3 regions of the Priestia sp. FSL W8-0524 genome follow, and region 3 is predicted to be linked to each of the others. Evidence: a T-box and tRNA genes for the amino acid it is inferred to sense, from the RefSeq annotation. Region 3 holds a T-box; the other regions hold tRNA genes.

Region 1 (6,659 bases), 4.4 Mb from region 3:
CCGCTATTAAACAGCTTTGCCCTTCTTTTAAAATGGGAATCATTCAGTATAAAAATATTGAAGTTGGCGATTCTCCTCAAATGCTAAAAGGACGTCTGCGCCTTTTTCAAGAATCCATTTATTTTGACCTTGAGTCAAAAAAAGTAACAGAATTTGAAGGTGTTAGCGAGTGGAGAAAGCTTTTCAAAACGTTTGGAACGGATCCAAGTAAATACCGTCCTTCTATAGAAGCTTTAATTCGACGGATAGGAAAACAAACGTACCTTCCTTCTATCAATTCTGCTGTGGACATTAATAACTTTTTTTCATTGCAATATGAAGTACCAATTGGAATTTATGATTCTTCTAATTTAGAGGGCCACGTTGAATTTACTATCGGTAAAAAAGAAGAGTTTTACGAAGCTCTAAATGAACGTAACATTTCTTTAGAAAATAAAATCATTTCAAAAGATGCCCTAGGAGCTTTCGGAAGCCCTTATGTGGATTCTAACCGAGCGTACGTAACTGAAAAGACAACACAAGCTGTACAATTCATCTATTTAAAACCTTCACTTTCAGAAGAACAGGCTTATAAACTAACTAAATCCTTAAGTGACATGTTCATTCAAATTCACGGCGGCGAAGCAACCTATCAAGTCATTAACTGATGTACGTAAATATAGCGTCTATCTTTTCAAGATAGACGCTATATTTACGCTAAAAATAAAAAACGCAACATCTCAGCTTTGAAAGCGAGACACTGCGTTGTGATAACAATATGTATGGAGCGGGTGATGAGAATCGAACTCACGACATCAGCTTGGAAGGCTGAGGTTTTACCACTAAACTACACCCGCAAATATTATCAAAATTTGTCGACCAATAAGTAAAAATAAAAACAGGAATCATCCTGTCAAGTAAAGCTAAAGTACCGATGGTCGGGGTCGAACCGACACTCCCGAAGGAACACGATTTTGAGTCGTGCGCGTCTGCCAATTCCGCCACATCGGCAAAATAAAAAAGGCAAGTTAAAATTATAAATGGTGCCGAGGGCCGGACTTGAACCGGCACGGTAGTCACCTACCGCAGGATTTTAAGTCCTGTGTGTCTGCCAATTCCACCACCCCGGCAGCTTGTAAATAAATGGAGGCGGCAACCGGATTTGAACCGGTGATAAAGGTTTTGCAGACCTCTGCCTTACCACTTGGCTATGCCGCCATTTACTCAAGACTAAATAACTTTATTAAAATTAAATTGGAGCGGAAGACGAGGTTCGAACTCGCGACCCCCACCTTGGCAAGGTGGTGTTCTACCACTGAACTACTTCCGCAAATATGGCTGGGCTAGCTGGATTCGAACCAACGCATGACGGAATCAAAATCCGTTGCCTTACCGCTTGGCGATAGCCCAATATTGGAATATGCATATCGTTTATAAATGGGGCGACTGATGGGAATCGAACCCACGAATGCCGGAACCACAATCCGGTGCGTTAACCACTTCGCCACAATCGCCACGTATATATGCAATGTTAATTTTATAATTGGCAGGGGCAGTAGGAATCGAACCCACACTGACGGTTTTGGAGACCGTAGTTCTACCTTTAAACTATGCCCCTGTAAATGGTGGAGGGGGGCAGATTCGAACTGCCGAACCCGAAGGAGCGGATTTACAGTCCGCCGCGTTTAGCCACTTCGCTACCCCTCCACAATAACTGTGGTGCCGGCAAGAGGACTTGAACCCCCAACCTACTGATTACAAGTCAGTTGCTCTACCAGTTGAGCTACACCGGCATTTTAAAAACAAATGTTTTTAAAATGGTGGCTCGGGACGGAATCGAACCGCCGACACAAGGATTTTCAGTCCTTTGCTCTACCAACTGAGCTACCGAGCCTTATTAAATTCAAAATGGCGGTCCCGACGGGAATCGAACCCGCGATCTCCTGCGTGACAGGCAGGCATGTTAACCGCTACACCACGGGACCACTTGGTTGCGGGGACAGGATTTGAACCTGCGACCTTCGGGTTATGAGCCCGACGAGCTACCGAACTGCTCCACCCCGCGATGATAATATATGGTGGAGGATGACGGGATCGAACCGCCGACCCCCTGCTTGTAAGGCAGGTGCTCTCCCAGCTGAGCTAATCCTCCACTATTATGTAGATAAAAATAAATGGTGACCCGTACGGGATTCGAACCCGTGTTACCGCCGTGAAAGGGCGGTGTCTTAACCGCTTGACCAACGGGCCACTGTGCTAATTAAATAAAAATGGCGGAGAGCAAGGGATTTGAACCCTTGAGACAGCGTTAACCGCCTACACGATTTCCAATCGTGCTCCTTCGGCCACTCGGACAGCTCTCCAAATGGCTCCACAGGTAGGACTCGAACCTACGACCGATCGGTTAACAGCCGATAGCTCTACCACTGAGCTACTGTGGAATAATAACAGCCTGGCAACGTCCTACTCTCACAGGGACAAAGTCCCAACTACCATTGGCGCTAAAGAGCTTAACTTCCGTGTTCGGTATGGGAACGGGTGTGACCTCTTCGCTATCGCCACCAGACATATTATATTATACATGATTTAAAAAAGAAAGCAAGACTTTTTTTGAAAAAGTTTTGTTCTTTCAAAACTAGATAACAGGTTGCTGAGTAAAGCTTACGCTTTTAAAAGTTTGGTTAAGTCCTCGATCGATTAGTATCAGTCAGCTACACATGTCGCCACGCTTCCACCTCTGACCTATCAACCTGATCATCTTTCAGGGATCTTACTAGCTTGCGCTATGGGAAATCTCATCTTGAGGGGGGCTTCATGCTTAGATGCTTTCAGCACTTATCCCGTCCACACATAGCTACCCAGCGATGCCTTTGGCAAGACAACTGGTACACCAGCGGTGTGTCCATCCCGGTCCTCTCGTACTAAGGACAGCTCCTCTCAAATTTCCTACGCCCACGACGGATAGGGACCGAACTGTCTCACGACGTTCTGAACCCAGCTCGCGTACCGCTTTAATGGGCGAACAGCCCAACCCTTGGGACCGACTACAGCCCCAGGATGCGATGAGCCGACATCGAGGTGCCAAACCTCCCCGTCGATGTGGACTCTTGGGGGAGATAAGCCTGTTATCCCCGGGGTAGCTTTTATCCGTTGAGCGATGGCCCTTCCATGCGGAACCACCGGATCACTAAGCCCGACTTTCGTCCCTGCTCGACTTGTAGGTCTCGCAGTCAAGCTCCCTTGTGCCTTTACACTCTACGAATGATTTCCAACCATTCTGAGGGAACCTTTGGGCGCCTCCGTTACATTTTAGGAGGCGACCGCCCCAGTCAAACTGCCCACCTGACACTGTCTCCCGGCCCGATCAGGGCCGCGGGTTAGAATTTCAATACAGCCAGGGTAGTATCCCACCGACGCCTCCACCGAAGCTAGCGCTCCGGCTTCTCAGGCTCCTACCTATCCTGTACAAGCTGTACCAAAATTCAATATCAGGCTACAGTAAAGCTCCACGGGGTCTTTCCGTCCTGTCGCGGGTAACCTGCATCTTCACAGGTACTATAATTTCACCGAGTCTCTCGTTGAGACAGTGCCCAGATCGTTACGCCTTTCGTGCGGGTCGGAACTTACCCGACAAGGAATTTCGCTACCTTAGGACCGTTATAGTTACGGCCGCCGTTTACTGGGGCTTCGATTCAGAGCTTCTCCCAAAGGATAACCCCTCCTCTTAACCTTCCAGCACCGGGCAGGCGTCAGCCCCTATACTTCGCCTTGCGGCTTCGCAGAGACCTGTGTTTTTGCTAAACAGTCGCCTGGGCCTATTCACTGCGGCTCTCTCGGGCTATACACCCTACCAGAGCACCCCTTCTCCCGAAGTTACGGGGTCATTTTGCCGAGTTCCTTAACGAGAGTTCTCTCGATCACCTTAGGATTCTCTCCTCGCCTACCTGTGTCGGTTTGCGGTACGGGCACCTCCCGCCTCGCTAGAGGCTTTTCTTGGCAGTGTGGAATCAGGAACTTCGGTACTATAATTCCCTCGTCATCACAGCTCAGCCTTTATGATGAGCGGATTTGCCTACTCATCAGCCTAACTGCTTGAACGCGCATATCCAGCAGCGCGCTTACCCTATCCTACTGCGTCCCCCCATTACTCAAACGGCGGGGAGGTGGTACAGGAATATCAACCTGTTGGCCATCGCCTACGCTTTTCAGCCTCGGCTTAGGTCCCGACTAACCCTGAGCGGACGAGCCTTCCTCAGGAAACCTTAGGCATTCGGTGGACAAGATTCTCACTTGTCTTTCGCTACTCATACCGGCATTCTCACTTCTAAGCGCTCCACCAGTCCTTACGGTCTGACTTCGCTGCACTTAGAACGCTCTCCTACCACTGACATCAAAGATGTCAATCCACAGCTTCGGTGATACGTTTAGCCCCGGTACATTTTCGGCGCAGAGTCACTCGACCAGTGAGCTATTACGCACTCTTTAAATGGTGGCTGCTTCTAAGCCAACATCCTGGTTGTCTAAGCAACTCCACATCCTTTTCCACTTAACGTATACTTGGGGACCTTAGCTGGTGGTCTGGGCTGTTTCCCTTTTGACTACGGATCTTATCACTCGCAGTCTGACTCCCATGGATAAGTCTTTGGCATTCGGAGTTTGACTGAATTCGGTAACCCGTTGGGGGCCCCTAGTCCAATCAGTGCTCTACCTCCAAGACTCTCACAACATGAGGCTAGCCCTAAAGCTATTTCGGAGAGAACCAGCTATCTCCAGGTTCGATTGGAATTTCTCCGCTACCCACACCTCATCCCCGCACTTTTCAACGTGCGTGGGTTCGGGCCTCCATTCAGTGTTACCTGAACTTCACCCTGGACATGGGTAGATCACCTGGTTTCGGGTCTACAACCACATACTAAACGCCCTATTCAGACTCGCTTTCGCTACGGCTCCGCCTTATCAGCTTAACCTTGCATGGGATCGTAACTCGCCGGTTCATTCTACAAAAGGCACGCCATCACCCATTAACGGGCTCTGACTACTTGTAGGCACACGGTTTCAGGATCTCTTTCACTCCCCTTCCGGGGTGCTTTTCACCTTTCCCTCACGGTACTGGTTCACTATCGGTCACTAGGTAGTATTTAGCCTTGGGAGATGGTCCTCCCAGCTTCCGACGGAATTTCACGTGTTCCGCCGTACTCAGGATCCACTCAAGAGGGAACGAAGTTTCAACTACAGGGTTGTTACCTTCTTCGACGGACCTTTCCAGGTCGCTTCATTTACTTCGTTCCTTTGTAACTCCGTATAGAGTGTCCTACAACCCCAAGAGGCAAGCCTCTTGGTTTGGGCTAATTCCGTTTCGCTCGCCGCTACTCAGGAAATCGCATTTGCTTTCTCTTCCTCCGGGTACTTAGATGTTTCAGTTCCCCGGGTCTGCCTTCAATATCCTATGTATTCAGATAAAGATACTGTTCCATTACGAACAGTGGGTTTCCCCATTCGGAAATCTCCGGATCAAAGCTCACTTACAGCTCCCCGAAGCATATCGGTGTTAGTCCCGTCCTTCATCGGCTCCTAGTGCCAAGGCATTCACCGTGCGCCCTTTCTAACTTAACCATTAGCGAATAAATGGTACAACATAAAGTTGTGTTATTTATTGGTTTGATTAAAGAAAAGTTTCACTTTTCCTCAGCAATTACTGTTATCTAGTTTTCAAAGAACAATCGCAACCAAAATTCTTCTTATCTAATAAGAAGAAAGTAGTGTGCTTTCTATAATTGAGAGATTGAACTCTCAAAACTGAACAAAGTGTCAAAACGTACGTCATGTAAAAATCCTTAGAAAGGAGGTGATCCAGCCGCACCTTCCGATACGGCTACCTTGTTACGACTTCACCCCAATCATCTGTCCCACCTTAGGCGGCTAGCTCCTTACGGTTACTCCACCGACTTCGGGTGTTACAAACTCTCGTGGTGTGACGGGCGGTGTGTACAAGGCCCGGGAACGTATTCACCGCGGCATGCTGATCCGCGATTACTAGCGATTCCAGCTTCATGTAGGCGAGTTGCAGCCTACAATCCGAACTGAGAATGGTTTTATGGGATTGGCTTGACCTCGCGGTCTTGCAGCCCTTTGTACCATCCATTGTAGCACGTGTGTAGCCCAGGTCATAAGGGGCATGATGATTTGACGTCATCCCCACCTTCCTCCGGTTTGTCACCGGCAGTCACCTTAGAGTGCCCAACTAAATGCTGGCAACTAAGATCAAGGGTTGCGCTCGTTGCGGGACTTAACCCAACATCTCACGACACGAGCTGACGACAACCATGCACCACCTGTCACTCTGTCCCCCGAAGGGGAACGCTCTATCTCTAGAGTTGTCAGAGGATGTCAAGACCTGGTAAGGTTCTTCGCGTTGCTTCGAATTAAACCACATGCTCCACCGCTTGTGCGGGCCCCCGTCAATTCCTTTGAGTTTCAGTCTTGCGACCGTACTCCCCAGGCGGAGTGCTTAATGCGTTAGCTGCAGCACTAAAGGGCGGAAACCCTCTAACACTTAGCACTCATCGTTTACGGCGTGGACTACCAGGGTATCTAATCCTGTTTGCTCCCCACGCTTTCGCGCCTCAGCGTCAGTTACAGACCAAAAAGCCGCCTTCGCCACTGGTGTTCCTCCACATCTC
Region 2 (6,659 bases), on a different contig from region 3:
AGGCTTTCGGGTCGTAAAACTCTGTTGTTAGGGAAGAACAAGTACGAGAGTAACTGCTCGTACCTTGACGGTACCTAACCAGAAAGCCACGGCTAACTACGTGCCAGCAGCCGCGGTAATACGTAGGTGGCAAGCGTTATCCGGAATTATTGGGCGTAAAGCGCGCGCAGGCGGTTTCTTAAGTCTGATGTGAAAGCCCACGGCTCAACCGTGGAGGGTCATTGGAAACTGGGGAACTTGAGTGCAGAAGAGAAAAGCGGAATTCCACGTGTAGCGGTGAAATGCGTAGAGATGTGGAGGAACACCAGTGGCGAAGGCGGCTTTTTGGTCTGTAACTGACGCTGAGGCGCGAAAGCGTGGGGAGCAAACAGGATTAGATACCCTGGTAGTCCACGCCGTAAACGATGAGTGCTAAGTGTTAGAGGGTTTCCGCCCTTTAGTGCTGCAGCTAACGCATTAAGCACTCCGCCTGGGGAGTACGGTCGCAAGACTGAAACTCAAAGGAATTGACGGGGGCCCGCACAAGCGGTGGAGCATGTGGTTTAATTCGAAGCAACGCGAAGAACCTTACCAGGTCTTGACATCCTCTGACAACTCTAGAGATAGAGCGTTCCCCTTCGGGGGACAGAGTGACAGGTGGTGCATGGTTGTCGTCAGCTCGTGTCGTGAGATGTTGGGTTAAGTCCCGCAACGAGCGCAACCCTTGATCTTAGTTGCCAGCATTTAGTTGGGCACTCTAAGGTGACTGCCGGTGACAAACCGGAGGAAGGTGGGGATGACGTCAAATCATCATGCCCCTTATGACCTGGGCTACACACGTGCTACAATGGATGGTACAAAGGGCTGCAAGACCGCGAGGTCAAGCCAATCCCATAAAACCATTCTCAGTTCGGATTGTAGGCTGCAACTCGCCTACATGAAGCTGGAATCGCTAGTAATCGCGGATCAGCATGCCGCGGTGAATACGTTCCCGGGCCTTGTACACACCGCCCGTCACACCACGAGAGTTTGTAACACCCGAAGTCGGTGGAGTAACCGTAAGGAGCTAGCCGCCTAAGGTGGGACAGATGATTGGGGTGAAGTCGTAACAAGGTAGCCGTATCGGAAGGTGCGGCTGGATCACCTCCTTTCTAAGGATTTTTACATGACGTACGTTTTGACACTTTGTTCAGTTTTGAGAGTTCAATCTCTCAATTATAGAAAGCATACTACTTTCTTCTTATTAGATAAGAAGAATTTTGGTTGCGATTGTTCTTTGAAAACTAGATAACAGTAATTGCTGAGGAAAAGTGAAACTTTTCTTTAATCAAACCAATAAATAACACAACTTTATGTTGTACCATTTATTCGCTAATGGTTAAGTTAGAAAGGGCGCACGGTGAATGCCTTGGCACTAGGAGCCGATGAAGGACGGGACTAACACCGATATGCTTCGGGGAGCTGTAAGTGAGCTTTGATCCGGAGATTTCCGAATGGGGAAACCCACTGTTCGTAATGGAACAGTATCTTTATCTGAATACATAGGATATTGAAGGCAGACCCGGGGAACTGAAACATCTAAGTACCCGGAGGAAGAGAAAGCAAATGCGATTTCCTGAGTAGCGGCGAGCGAAACGGAATTAGCCCAAACCAAGAGGCTTGCCTCTTGGGGTTGTAGGACACTCTATACGGAGTTACAAAGGAACGAAGTAAATGAAGCGACCTGGAAAGGTCCGTCGAAGAAGGTAACAACCCTGTAGTTGAAACTTCGTTCCCTCTTGAGTGGATCCTGAGTACGGCGGAACACGTGAAATTCCGTCGGAAGCTGGGAGGACCATCTCCCAAGGCTAAATACTACCTAGTGACCGATAGTGAACCAGTACCGTGAGGGAAAGGTGAAAAGCACCCCGGAAGGGGAGTGAAAGAGATCCTGAAACCGTGTGCCTACAAGTAGTCAGAGCCCGTTAATGGGTGATGGCGTGCCTTTTGTAGAATGAACCGGCGAGTTACGATCCCATGCAAGGTTAAGCTGATAAGGCGGAGCCGTAGCGAAAGCGAGTCTGAATAGGGCGTTTAGTATGTGGTTGTAGACCCGAAACCAGGTGATCTACCCATGTCCAGGGTGAAGTTCAGGTAACACTGAATGGAGGCCCGAACCCACGCACGTTGAAAAGTGCGGGGATGAGGTGTGGGTAGCGGAGAAATTCCAATCGAACCTGGAGATAGCTGGTTCTCTCCGAAATAGCTTTAGGGCTAGCCTCATGTTGTGAGAGTCTTGGAGGTAGAGCACTGATTGGACTAGGGGCCCCCAACGGGTTACCGAATTCAGTCAAACTCCGAATGCCAAAGACTTATCCATGGGAGTCAGACTGCGAGTGATAAGATCCGTAGTCAAAAGGGAAACAGCCCAGACCACCAGCTAAGGTCCCCAAGTATACGTTAAGTGGAAAAGGATGTGGAGTTGCTTAGACAACCAGGATGTTGGCTTAGAAGCAGCCACCATTTAAAGAGTGCGTAATAGCTCACTGGTCGAGTGACTCTGCGCCGAAAATGTACCGGGGCTAAACGTATCACCGAAGCTGTGGATTGACATCTTTGATGTCAGTGGTAGGAGAGCGTTCTAAGTGCAGCGAAGTCAGACCGTAAGGACTGGTGGAGCGCTTAGAAGTGAGAATGCCGGTATGAGTAGCGAAAGACAAGTGAGAATCTTGTCCACCGAATGCCTAAGGTTTCCTGAGGAAGGCTCGTCCGCTCAGGGTTAGTCGGGACCTAAGCCGAGGCTGAAAAGCGTAGGCGATGGCCAACAGGTTGATATTCCTGTACCACCTCCCCGCCGTTTGAGTAATGGGGGGACGCAGTAGGATAGGGTAAGCGCGCTGCTGGATATGCGCGTTCAAGCAGTTAGGCTGATGAGTAGGCAAATCCGCTCATCATAAAGGCTGAGCTGTGATGACGAGGGAATTATAGTACCGAAGTTCCTGATTCCACACTGCCAAGAAAAGCCTCTAGCGAGGCGGGAGGTGCCCGTACCGCAAACCGACACAGGTAGGCGAGGAGAGAATCCTAAGGTGATCGAGAGAACTCTCGTTAAGGAACTCGGCAAAATGACCCCGTAACTTCGGGAGAAGGGGTGCTCTGGTAGGGTGTATAGCCCGAGAGAGCCGCAGTGAATAGGCCCAGGCGACTGTTTAGCAAAAACACAGGTCTCTGCGAAGCCGCAAGGCGAAGTATAGGGGCTGACGCCTGCCCGGTGCTGGAAGGTTAAGAGGAGGGGTTATCCTTTGGGAGAAGCTCTGAATCGAAGCCCCAGTAAACGGCGGCCGTAACTATAACGGTCCTAAGGTAGCGAAATTCCTTGTCGGGTAAGTTCCGACCCGCACGAAAGGCGTAACGATCTGGGCACTGTCTCAACGAGAGACTCGGTGAAATTATAGTACCTGTGAAGATGCAGGTTACCCGCGACAGGACGGAAAGACCCCGTGGAGCTTTACTGTAGCCTGATATTGAATTTTGGTACAGCTTGTACAGGATAGGTAGGAGCCTGAGAAGCCGGAGCGCTAGCTTCGGTGGAGGCGTCGGTGGGATACTACCCTGGCTGTATTGAAATTCTAACCCGCGGCCCTGATCGGGCCGGGAGACAGTGTCAGGTGGGCAGTTTGACTGGGGCGGTCGCCTCCTAAAATGTAACGGAGGCGCCCAAAGGTTCCCTCAGAATGGTTGGAAATCATTCGTAGAGTGTAAAGGCACAAGGGAGCTTGACTGCGAGACCTACAAGTCGAGCAGGGACGAAAGTCGGGCTTAGTGATCCGGTGGTTCCGCATGGAAGGGCCATCGCTCAACGGATAAAAGCTACCCCGGGGATAACAGGCTTATCTCCCCCAAGAGTCCACATCGACGGGGAGGTTTGGCACCTCGATGTCGGCTCATCGCATCCTGGGGCTGTAGTCGGTCCCAAGGGTTGGGCTGTTCGCCCATTAAAGCGGTACGCGAGCTGGGTTCAGAACGTCGTGAGACAGTTCGGTCCCTATCCGTCGTGGGCGTAGGAAATTTGAGAGGAGCTGTCCTTAGTACGAGAGGACCGGGATGGACACACCGCTGGTGTACCAGTTGTCTTGCCAAAGGCATCGCTGGGTAGCTATGTGTGGACGGGATAAGTGCTGAAAGCATCTAAGCATGAAGCCCCCCTCAAGATGAGATTTCCCATAGCGCAAGCTAGTAAGATCCCTGAAAGATGATCAGGTTGATAGGTCAGAGGTGGAAGCGTGGCGACATGTGTAGCTGACTGATACTAATCGATCGAGGACTTAACCAAACTTTTAAAAGCGTAAGCTTTACTCAGCAAATTGTTATCTAGTTTTGAGAGAGCAATCTCTTGTCTGGTGGCGATAGCGAAGAGGTCACACCCGTTCCCATACCGAACACGGAAGTTAAGCTCTTTAGCGCCAATGGTAGTTGGGACTTTGTCCCTGTGAGAGTAGGACGTTGCCAGGCAATGAATAAAACCCCTTATGAGTCTCTTGTAAAGAGCATAGGGGTTTTTTATTTGAAATAGTTTATTATGAGTATTTAAAGTAACGCTTATTAACGCGCTTATATAGATTCTTTGGAGGATTAGCTCAGCTGGGAGACCCCCTGCCTTACAAGCAGGGGGTCGGCGGTTCGATCCCGTCATCCTCCACCATCTTTATTGGGCTATCGCCAAGCGGTAAGGCAACGGATTTTGATTCCGTCATGCGTTGGTTCGAATCCAGCTAGCCCAGCCATAGAGAGCCATTAGCTCAGTTGGTAGAGCATCTGACTTTTAATCAGAGGGTCGAAGGTTCGAGTCCTTCATGGCTCACCAGTTATATTTACACGCGGGTGTGGCGGAATTGGCAGACGCGCTAGACTTAGGATCTAGTGTCTTATGACGTGGGGGTTCAAGTCCCTTCACCCGCATCTTAATTTAGATAAATTCGCGGAAGTAGTTCAGTGGTAGAACACCACCTTGCCAAGGTGGGGGTCGCGAGTTCGAACCTCGTCTTCCGCTCCATATATATATTGGCGGCATAGCCAAGTGGTAAGGCCAAGGTCTGCAAAACCTTTATCACCGGTTCAAATCCGGTTGCCGCCTCCACGTATAAGTCCTGCCGGGGTGGTGGAATTGGCAGACACACAGGACTTAAAATCCTGCGGTAGGTGACTACCGTGCCGGTTCAAGTCCGGCCCTCGGCACCATTTTAATAAGCGCCCGTAGCTCAATTGGATAGAGCGTTTGACTACGGATCAAAAGGTTAGGGGTTCGACTCCTCTCGGGCGCGCCATAAACGGGAAGTAGCTCAGCTTGGTAGAGCACTTGGTTTGGGACCAAGGGGTCGCAGGTTCGAATCCTGTCTTCCCGACCATTTATGGGGCCTTAGCTCAGCTGGGAGAGCGCCTGCCTTGCACGCAGGAGGTCAGCGGTTCGATCCCGCTAGGCTCCACCAATGAAATTAAATAATTGTAACGAATAATATGGCGGTGTAGCTCAGCTGGCTAGAGCGTACGGTTCATACCCGTGAGGTCGTGGGTTCGACTCCCTCCGCCGCTACCATATAAGTTACATTTGTTATAAATATACGGAGGAATACCCAAGTCCGGCTGAAGGGATCGGTCTTGAAAACCGACAGGGGTGTTAAAGCCCGCGGGGGTTCGAATCCCTCTTCCTCCGCCATTATTTTCTATTTTGGTCCCGTGGTGTAGCGGTTAACATGCCTGCCTGTCACGCAGGAGATCGCGGGTTCGAATCCCGTCGGGACCGCCATCTTAAGAAAATATGCGGGTGTAGTTTAGTGGTAAAACCTCAGCCTTCCAAGCTGATGTCGTGAGTTCGATTCTCATCACCCGCTCCAAATCCAAGTAAAGGGCCTATAGCTCAGCTGGTTAGAGCGCACGCCTGATAAGCGTGAGGTCGGTGGTTCGAGTCCACTTAGGCCCATCATGTTTTATAGTAATTGAATTTAACTTATAAATTGATACTGGCCCGTTGGTCAAGCGGTTAAGACACCGCCCTTTCACGGCGGTAACACGGGTTCGAATCCCGTACGGGTCATCAAAAAAGCAGTTTGCATTTGCAAACTGCTTTTTTATTCCTATTAAATAAAATTAGGAGGAGATTGAATAAGAAAAGCGAAATAAGCTGTGGTAGCTTCTGCCGTAGGTTTAGTTATTTTTAGTTAGCGCCTCCATTAGCTCTACCGAATTTAGGAGGTTCTTCTGGATCAGCAGAAGCTGCTGATGTTGAAGGAGACGTAACGGAAAAAGCGTTCTTTGAATCTGCTCAATAGTACAATGTGATGGTACTGGGTCTTTAGAGGATGATTCGAACAAACAGGTGATGACCAAAAAACGGTCAACTTTCATAGACCTTAACCGAATGGACTCTTCTGTAACGAGAAACAATGTTTAAAGATCTCCACCACTTTATGTATTAATAACTTAAAACCTTAAATAAAATATTCTCCTTAATATAAATGCCTTTATAAAAGTTGTGCTAATCTCTTTTCTTAATTGCTGAAAAGTTGTATCTAATCCCCCATTGTGTGTAAAACAAAAGTTAAATTCCTTACAGAGCGTTTCTCTGCACGTTAAAGACATATAATTTAATGTTTTTTATTAATAAATGCTGTAATTAAATAATCTCTGCATAAATTTAGACCTTT
Region 3 (6,659 bases):
ACCATTCGCATAACCATTACTACATCTTCTAAGGAGTTATTTAAATCAGAGCCTCCAAGTGTAATTCTGGACATAACAGGCGCTAACGAATATAAAAGTAAAAATGCAAGTATTCCTGTGACAAGCATTAATTTCATGCCGGCCCGATACATTCTTCTACTCGTATAATAATCACCGAGTGCATTATATTTTGATACAAATTTCGATACGGCCATTGGCATACCGGCTGTAGCAATACTTAAATAAATAGCATATTGGTTATATCCATAACCAAACAGTGCTCCCCCTACGGTTCCAACAAGGATCGCAAATGGAAATAAATAAATCATTCCCAGAATTCGGGATACATAAGTGCCAAGCGTTAGCACAAAGGTCCCTCTTAACAATTTTGAATCAGACATACGTTTGCCTCCGATACTTAATGTTACATACTGATAATAATGATAGAATTGAAAAGAAGCAAGTGAGAGTATACACTAAGAAAGGTCTTATACTCACTCACACTCGTCAACAAGCTAAAAAACAAAGACTATAGCCCATTTTATCCAATGTTGAGAGATTTGTCAGTGAACAAACTAAAATTTTTTAAGAATAGACAGGTTGGTGAAAGTATGATATATGATGTAGTCGTAATCGGAGGAGGACCTTCTGGTTTGATGGCATCGATTGCAGCTGGTGAGTCAGGTGCAAACGTATTATTAATTGATAAAGGCAATAAACTTGGACGAAAGCTTGCCATTTCTGGAGGGGGCCGCTGTAATGTAACAAACCGCCTTCCGATTGATGAACTTATTAAACACATTCCAGGAAACGGACGCTTTTTATACAGTGCGTTTTCTGTTTTTAATAACGAAGATATCATCTCCTATTTTGAAGGCCTTGGAATTAAATTAAAAGAAGAAGATCACGGGCGTATGTTTCCGGTTAGCAATAAAGCACAATCTGTTGTTGATGCATTAATTAGTGAACTTCACCGTCTTCGTGTAACAATTCGCACAAACACAGCCGTTAAACGCGTAAACTATGAAAACAACACCGTGAAAGAAGTTGTGCTTCAAAACGGAGAAGCAATCCAAACGAAAAGCGTTGTGATTGCAGTAGGCGGAAAATCAGTGCCTCATACGGGTTCGACAGGAGACGGTTATCAATGGGCAAAAGATGCAGGTCATAAAATTACTGAACTTTACCCAACAGAAGTTCCTATTACATCTAGCGAACACTTTATTAAAACAAAAACGCTTCAAGGTCTATCGCTTCGCAACGTAGGACTAAGCGTACTTAATAAAAAAGGCAAACCTGTCATAACTCATCAGATGGATATGATTTTCACTCACTTTGGCATCTCTGGCCCTGCCGCTCTTCGCTGCAGCCAATATGTTGTTAAAGAGTTAAAGAAACAAAAAAGCAACACTGTTCAAATGTCTCTTGATTTATTTCCTAGCCAAAACGAAGAAGAGATTTTTCAACAATTAGTCAAAACAACAAAAGAAGAGCCGAAAAAAGTGATTAAAAATGTTTTAAAAGGTTTTGTATCTGAACGCTATCTATTATTTTTACTCGAGCAAGCAGACATTGATAGCCAAGCGCTAGCGGGACAGCTTCAGCATGAAAAACTGAGAGAATTCTCGAGAATGTGCAAACGATTTGAATTTGCTGTAAACGGCACACTTTCTTTAGAGAAAGCCTTCGTCACAGGAGGCGGAGTATCCGTTAAAGAAATTCACCCAAAAGAAATGTCTTCTAAATTTATGCAAGGCCTTTACTTCTGCGGGGAAATTCTTGATATCCACGGATATACTGGAGGATACAATATTACTTCTGCCCTTGTAACAGGCCGTTTGGCTGGCAGTAATGCAGGAGAATTTGCAACAAGCCTAGCATAATATGCTAGGCTTTATACATAACCATGGCTGAAAAACAGTACACCTGCTCATCACGATCAACATCCACTGTGACTTGGTACTTAATATCCACGACGTCTTCATCTTCTAATTTGCGTAAAAATCGGTTCACCGCAAACTCTAAATCTTTTTCATGCTCTTTATCAAACATTTTCACCTGTATCATAGCTTCTACCACCTTGTCCTATCAAATTTGTTTCAATCAGAATGGACTGCTTCTCTCAATGATGGCTTTCGTACTGATTTTCAACTTCTTCCTACCTCTATTTTTATGAAGACTTTTATAGATTTAGTCATCATTTGTTTTGCTACTATCATTTTAGTCGAATGGTAGAAGTTTCATTCCAAAAGAAAAAAGCGCCTGTCAAAGGCGCTTTTTCTTATTTATTAACCGTTTTTCCTTCCCACTCTAACATACCGCCAACCATATTTGTTACTTTATAACCTTGTTCTTGAAGGTAGTAACATACGTTTTCACTGCGGCGTCCAGAACGGCAAATGAAAATATATTCTTTTTCTTTATCGAAATAATCCACATTAGTTGGAATATCATTCATACGAATGTGTTTAGCAGTTGGAATCATTCCTTCTGCTACTTCCTCATCTTCGCGAACATCAACTAAATGAAGCTCTTCTCCATTTTCAACGCGTTTTTGAAGCTCTTCAGGCGTAATCACTTTTACTTCTTCCATCTTCGTCATTCCTCTCTATTCTTTCATTCAGCTTGCTATCGCTATTGTAGCAAATTCAAATACCTTTATGCCACTAAATAAGAAAAGCTTAAGCAGCAGCCTACCTAAGCTTTTCCAATCGTAGTTAAAGGTTTAACTAAGGGCCTGATGTCAACCCCGAAAGGGGGACATCAGACGCTTAGGTCTAGAACAGCCCCCCTGACTGCTCTTTAGTCAGGGGGGCTGTTCTACATCAATACTTAATTAGCTACGATGTTTACTAATTTACCAGGCACAGCAATCACTTTGCGTACTGTCTTACCTTCAATGAACTCTTGAACATCTTCATTAGCCATTGCAATATCTTGAAGCTCTTCACGAGATGCCTCAGCAGGTACGTTTAATTTTGCACGTACTTTACCGTTAATTTGAACGACAATTTCCACTTCATCATCTACAAGTTTCGCTTCATCAAACGCAGGCCAAGCTTCATATGAAATCGTATCTTCGTGGCCTAGTTTGCTCCATAATTCCTCAGTTGTATGAGGACAAATTGGTGCTAATAGCTTCACAAATCCTTCTACGTATTGCTTTGGCAGCACATCAACTTTGTATGCGTCGTTGATGAATACCATAAGTTGAGAGATACCTGTATTAAAACGAAGACCTTCGTAATCTTCCGTTACTTTTTTCACCGTTTGGTGATATACGCGTTCAAGTGTAGTATCATTGCTTTCTTGAACCTTGCTGCTTAATTCACCATTATCCTCGATAAGTAAACGCCATACACGATCTAAGAAACGGCGTGCACCATCAAGCCCTTTTGTTGACCAAGCAATGGATGCATCTAACGGTCCCATAAACATTTCGTAAAGGCGAAGCGTATCTGCACCGTGGCTTTCTACGATTTCGTCTGGGTTTACAACGTTACCTTTTGACTTACTCATTTTTTCATTGTTTTCTCCAAGAATCATACCTTGGTTAAACAGTTTTTGGAACGGCTCTTTTGTTGGAACTACGCCGATATCATATAAAAATTTATGCCAGAAACGAGCATACAATAGATGAAGAACAGCGTGTTCAGCTCCACCGATATAAATATCAACCGGCAACCATTCTTTTAATTTGTCTGCATCTGCTAATGCTTCGCTGTTCGTTGGATCAATGTAGCGTAAGTAATACCAGCAGCTGCCTGCCCATTGAGGCATTGTATTTGTTTCGCGGCGCCCTTTTTTGCCCGTTTCCGGATCTACAACGTTCACCCAGTCATCAATGTTTGCTAATGGAGATTCACCTGTACCTGACGGCTTGATTTCAGTTGTTTTTGGTAAAACAAGCGGAAGCTGATCTTCAGGAACTGCAGTTGTTGTGCCATCTTCCCAGTGAATAACAGGAATCGGTTCACCCCAGTAGCGCTGACGGCTGAATAACCAGTCACGCAGACGGTATGTTACTTGTTTTTCACCTTTTTCATTTGCTTGAAGCCACTGAATCATATTTGAAATTGCTTCTTCTTTGTCTAGACCATTTAAGAAGTCTGAATTAACGTGCTCGCCGTCGCCTGTATAAGCTTCTTTTGAAACGTCTCCACCCGCTACTACTTCTTTAATCGGCAGTTCAAATTTAACAGCAAACTCATAATCACGCTCATCATGAGCAGGAACAGCCATAATTGCACCTGTACCATAGCTCATTAGAACATAGTCAGCAATCCAAATTGGCATTCTCTCACCGTTTACAGGGTTAATTGCATAAGCACCTGTGAATACGCCCGTTTTGTCTTTAGCTAAGTCTGTACGCTCTAAATCGCTTTTGCTTTTAATTTGATCTAAATACGCTTCTACCGCTTCTTTTTGTTCGGCTGTCGTAATTTTATCCACAAACGGATGTTCAGGTGCTAAAACGGCATACGTTGCCCCAAACAGCGTATCAGGACGCGTTGTGAACACAGTAAATGTTTCGTCATATCCATCAATTGTGAAGTGAACGTGAGCTCCTTCAGAGCGGCCAATCCAGTTTCGCTGCATTTCTTTAATACTTTCTGGCCAATCAAGATCATCTAAATCTTCTAGTAAACGATCTGCATAAGCTGTGATTTTAAGCATCCACTGCTTCATTGGACGACGCTCAACCGGATGCCCACCGCGCTCACTTTTGCCATCTATAACTTCTTCGTTTGCAAGTACTGTTCCCAACGCAGGACACCAGTTAACAGCTACTTCATCCACATAAGCTAAGCCTTTTTTATATAACTGTAAGAAAATCCACTGCGTCCATTTGTAGTAGTTAGGATCAGTTGTATTAATTTCACGCTCCCAATCGTAAGAGAAACCTAACGATTTGATTTGACGACGGAAATTATTAATGTTAAGTTCAGTGAACTCAGCCGGATCGTTTCCTGTATCTAATGCATACTGCTCAGCAGGTAGTCCGAATGCATCCCATCCCATTGGATGAAGTACATTGTATCCTTGCATACGCTTCATACGAGATAAAATGTCCGTTGCTGTATAACCTTCTGGATGCCCAACGTGTAAACCCGCCCCAGATGGATAAGGGAACATATCTAATGCGTAAAACTTACGCTTTCCTTCATCTTCTGTTGTTCTAAATGTTTTATTTTCTTCCCAAACTTTTTGCCATTTTTGTTCGATCTTTTCATGATTAAAAGCCATACATAATCCTCCTTGTACGCTCCAGCTGTATTTAATTAAACTAAAAAACCCCTCATCCCTCAAACAAAGGGACGAGAGGTTGAATAAACTTCCCGCGGTACCACCCAAATTAGCACAATTATGTACTCACTCATTTTCCTTAACGCGGATAGACGGTAAATGTTACTTTACTTCACATTTACAACTCCAAGGTGAGTTCATGAACGCCCGTTTGCTGACTCGCACCACCCGTCAGCTCTCTTAGCTCGCTTCGTTCACTACTATTCCTTATCATAGTTTTTACATCATACTACCTTGTATTGTAAATAATATGTTCGCAAACTGCAAGTTGTTCAACGGATTTTGTAAAAGTTTCTACACTGCCTCACTGCTTTGTTGCTAAATCCCCTCTTTCATTCTTATATATGAACAACTTCTCCCAAAAACATACATACAACGCCAAACAAAGAGATTTAGACATAATTAAGTTAATCCTATCTAAAGCTGAATAAATAGGATATCTGGACTCCTTGCTACAAAACTGTTCATTTCCGTGCAAGGCTTCATCTTGCGCTCCAATCAACAGCTTAAAGCAACTAAACACATAAAAGCCGAGTTCACCATAATAATGAAAAGATCCGAACGATTTATCGTTCGGATCTTCCTTCAGCTAAAATACTTTTGTCCCCGCCTCTACTTTCTTTAACAGCTATTATTAAGTACCAAATCCAAAAGAAAACAGGATAATCGCAAGTACGAGACCAACAAGCGGAACAATTACCGTCATCGCTGCAACTGATCCATACGCATCTTTATGAGTTTCTCCACAAATAGAATTAATTGTGGTGACGACATAACCATTATGAGGCAAGGAATCTAATACGCCAGAAGATATAGCTACTACACGATGGAGAGCTTCTGGATTTACACCAGCATCTAGATAGTGAGGGGCTAAAATTGGCAAAGCAATCGCCTGACCTCCTGAAGCCGAACCTGTCATCCCCGCGATAACACTCACCGCAATAGCTCCCCCTATCAACGGACTGCCTGGAATATGCGTCATGGCATCTACAGCCACTCCAAACGCGGGAACAGCCTTAGCAACCCCTCCAAAACCTACGACAGCAGCTGTATTCCCAATTGCAATTAACGCTCCAAGCGTCCCTTCTGATGCTGCATTCCAAAATCCTTTAAAGTGTTTTCGGTTCACAATGTATGTGACAATGATACCGCTTAAAAGTGCGACAATCAACGCAGATTGCTGAAGCGGCTTATGAAGTGCAAAAGAAATAATGAGCACGACCACAAGCGGAAGCAAACTTAATAACGGATTAGGAAGAGACTGATTTTCCGTTACTGCTGGATCTTTCTCGCGTGATATAAAACGCTCTCCATTTTTAACTGCTTTTGAAATTAAGCGCTTTAACCACCAG

The links. A T-box is a leader RNA that pairs with one kind of tRNA and senses whether it is charged. The one in region 3 lies ahead of leuS (leucine--tRNA ligase), so its partner is inferred to be a tRNA-Leu.
Region 1: it has a tRNA-Leu gene. The T-box ahead of leuS (leucine--tRNA ligase) is inferred to sense a tRNA for this amino acid. The anticodon was not compared.
Region 2: it has a tRNA-Leu gene. The T-box ahead of leuS (leucine--tRNA ligase) is inferred to sense a tRNA for this amino acid. The anticodon was not compared.

Annotation. Positions count from the first base shown of each region.
Region 1 covers NZ_JBBOUG010000001.1:129,246-135,904, reverse strand. Annotated here, with positions in the region: gene NST66_RS00730 (B3/B4 domain-containing protein) at 1-647, shown strand, start outside; tRNA gene NST66_RS00725 (tRNA-Gly) at 763-836, opposite strand; tRNA gene NST66_RS00720 (tRNA-Leu) at 909-990, opposite strand; tRNA gene NST66_RS00715 (tRNA-Leu) at 1,021-1,109, opposite strand; tRNA gene NST66_RS00710 (tRNA-Cys) at 1,124-1,197, opposite strand; tRNA gene NST66_RS00705 (tRNA-Gly) at 1,235-1,309, opposite strand; tRNA gene NST66_RS00700 (tRNA-Gln) at 1,315-1,389, opposite strand; tRNA gene NST66_RS00695 (tRNA-His) at 1,418-1,493, opposite strand; tRNA gene NST66_RS00690 (tRNA-Trp) at 1,524-1,597, opposite strand; tRNA gene NST66_RS00685 (tRNA-Tyr) at 1,603-1,686, opposite strand; tRNA gene NST66_RS00680 (tRNA-Thr) at 1,697-1,772, opposite strand; tRNA gene NST66_RS00675 (tRNA-Phe) at 1,798-1,873, opposite strand; tRNA gene NST66_RS00670 (tRNA-Asp) at 1,889-1,964, opposite strand; tRNA gene NST66_RS00665 (tRNA-Met) at 1,968-2,044, opposite strand; tRNA gene NST66_RS00660 (tRNA-Val) at 2,056-2,131, opposite strand; tRNA gene NST66_RS00655 (tRNA-Glu) at 2,155-2,229, opposite strand; tRNA gene NST66_RS00650 (tRNA-Ser) at 2,251-2,342, opposite strand; tRNA gene NST66_RS00645 (tRNA-Asn) at 2,346-2,420, opposite strand; rRNA gene rrf (5S ribosomal RNA) at 2,430-2,545, opposite strand; rRNA gene NST66_RS00635 (23S ribosomal RNA) at 2,657-5,592, opposite strand; rRNA gene NST66_RS00630 (16S ribosomal RNA) at 5,818-6,659, opposite strand, start outside.
Region 2 covers NZ_JBBOUG010000004.1:39,519-46,177, forward strand. Annotated here, with positions in the region: rRNA gene NST66_RS28515 (16S ribosomal RNA) at 1-1,130, shown strand, start outside; rRNA gene NST66_RS28520 (23S ribosomal RNA) at 1,356-4,291, shown strand; rRNA gene rrf (5S ribosomal RNA) at 4,355-4,470, shown strand; tRNA gene NST66_RS28530 (tRNA-Val) at 4,585-4,660, shown strand; tRNA gene NST66_RS28535 (tRNA-Gln) at 4,668-4,742, shown strand; tRNA gene NST66_RS28540 (tRNA-Lys) at 4,747-4,822, shown strand; tRNA gene NST66_RS28545 (tRNA-Leu) at 4,836-4,917, shown strand; tRNA gene NST66_RS28550 (tRNA-Gly) at 4,937-5,011, shown strand; tRNA gene NST66_RS28555 (tRNA-Cys) at 5,022-5,095, shown strand; tRNA gene NST66_RS28560 (tRNA-Leu) at 5,108-5,196, shown strand; tRNA gene NST66_RS28565 (tRNA-Arg) at 5,206-5,282, shown strand; tRNA gene NST66_RS28570 (tRNA-Pro) at 5,287-5,363, shown strand; tRNA gene NST66_RS28575 (tRNA-Ala) at 5,369-5,444, shown strand; tRNA gene NST66_RS28580 (tRNA-Met) at 5,475-5,551, shown strand; tRNA gene NST66_RS28585 (tRNA-Ser) at 5,579-5,671, shown strand; tRNA gene NST66_RS28590 (tRNA-Asp) at 5,686-5,761, shown strand; tRNA gene NST66_RS28595 (tRNA-Gly) at 5,776-5,849, shown strand; tRNA gene NST66_RS28600 (tRNA-Ile) at 5,862-5,935, shown strand; tRNA gene NST66_RS28605 (tRNA-Glu) at 5,978-6,049, shown strand.
Region 3 covers NZ_JBBOUG010000001.1:4,503,601-4,510,259, forward strand. Annotated here, with positions in the region: gene NST66_RS23495 (putative polysaccharide biosynthesis protein) at 1-401, opposite strand, end outside; gene NST66_RS23500 (BaiN/RdsA family NAD(P)/FAD-dependent oxidoreductase) at 612-1,883, shown strand; gene NST66_RS23505 (sporulation protein Cse60) at 1,888-2,067, opposite strand; gene NST66_RS23510 (rhodanese-like domain-containing protein) at 2,282-2,593, opposite strand; gene leuS (leucine--tRNA ligase) at 2,833-5,247, opposite strand; T-box leader at 5,312-5,530, opposite strand; gene NST66_RS23520 (GntP family permease) at 5,942-6,659, opposite strand, start outside.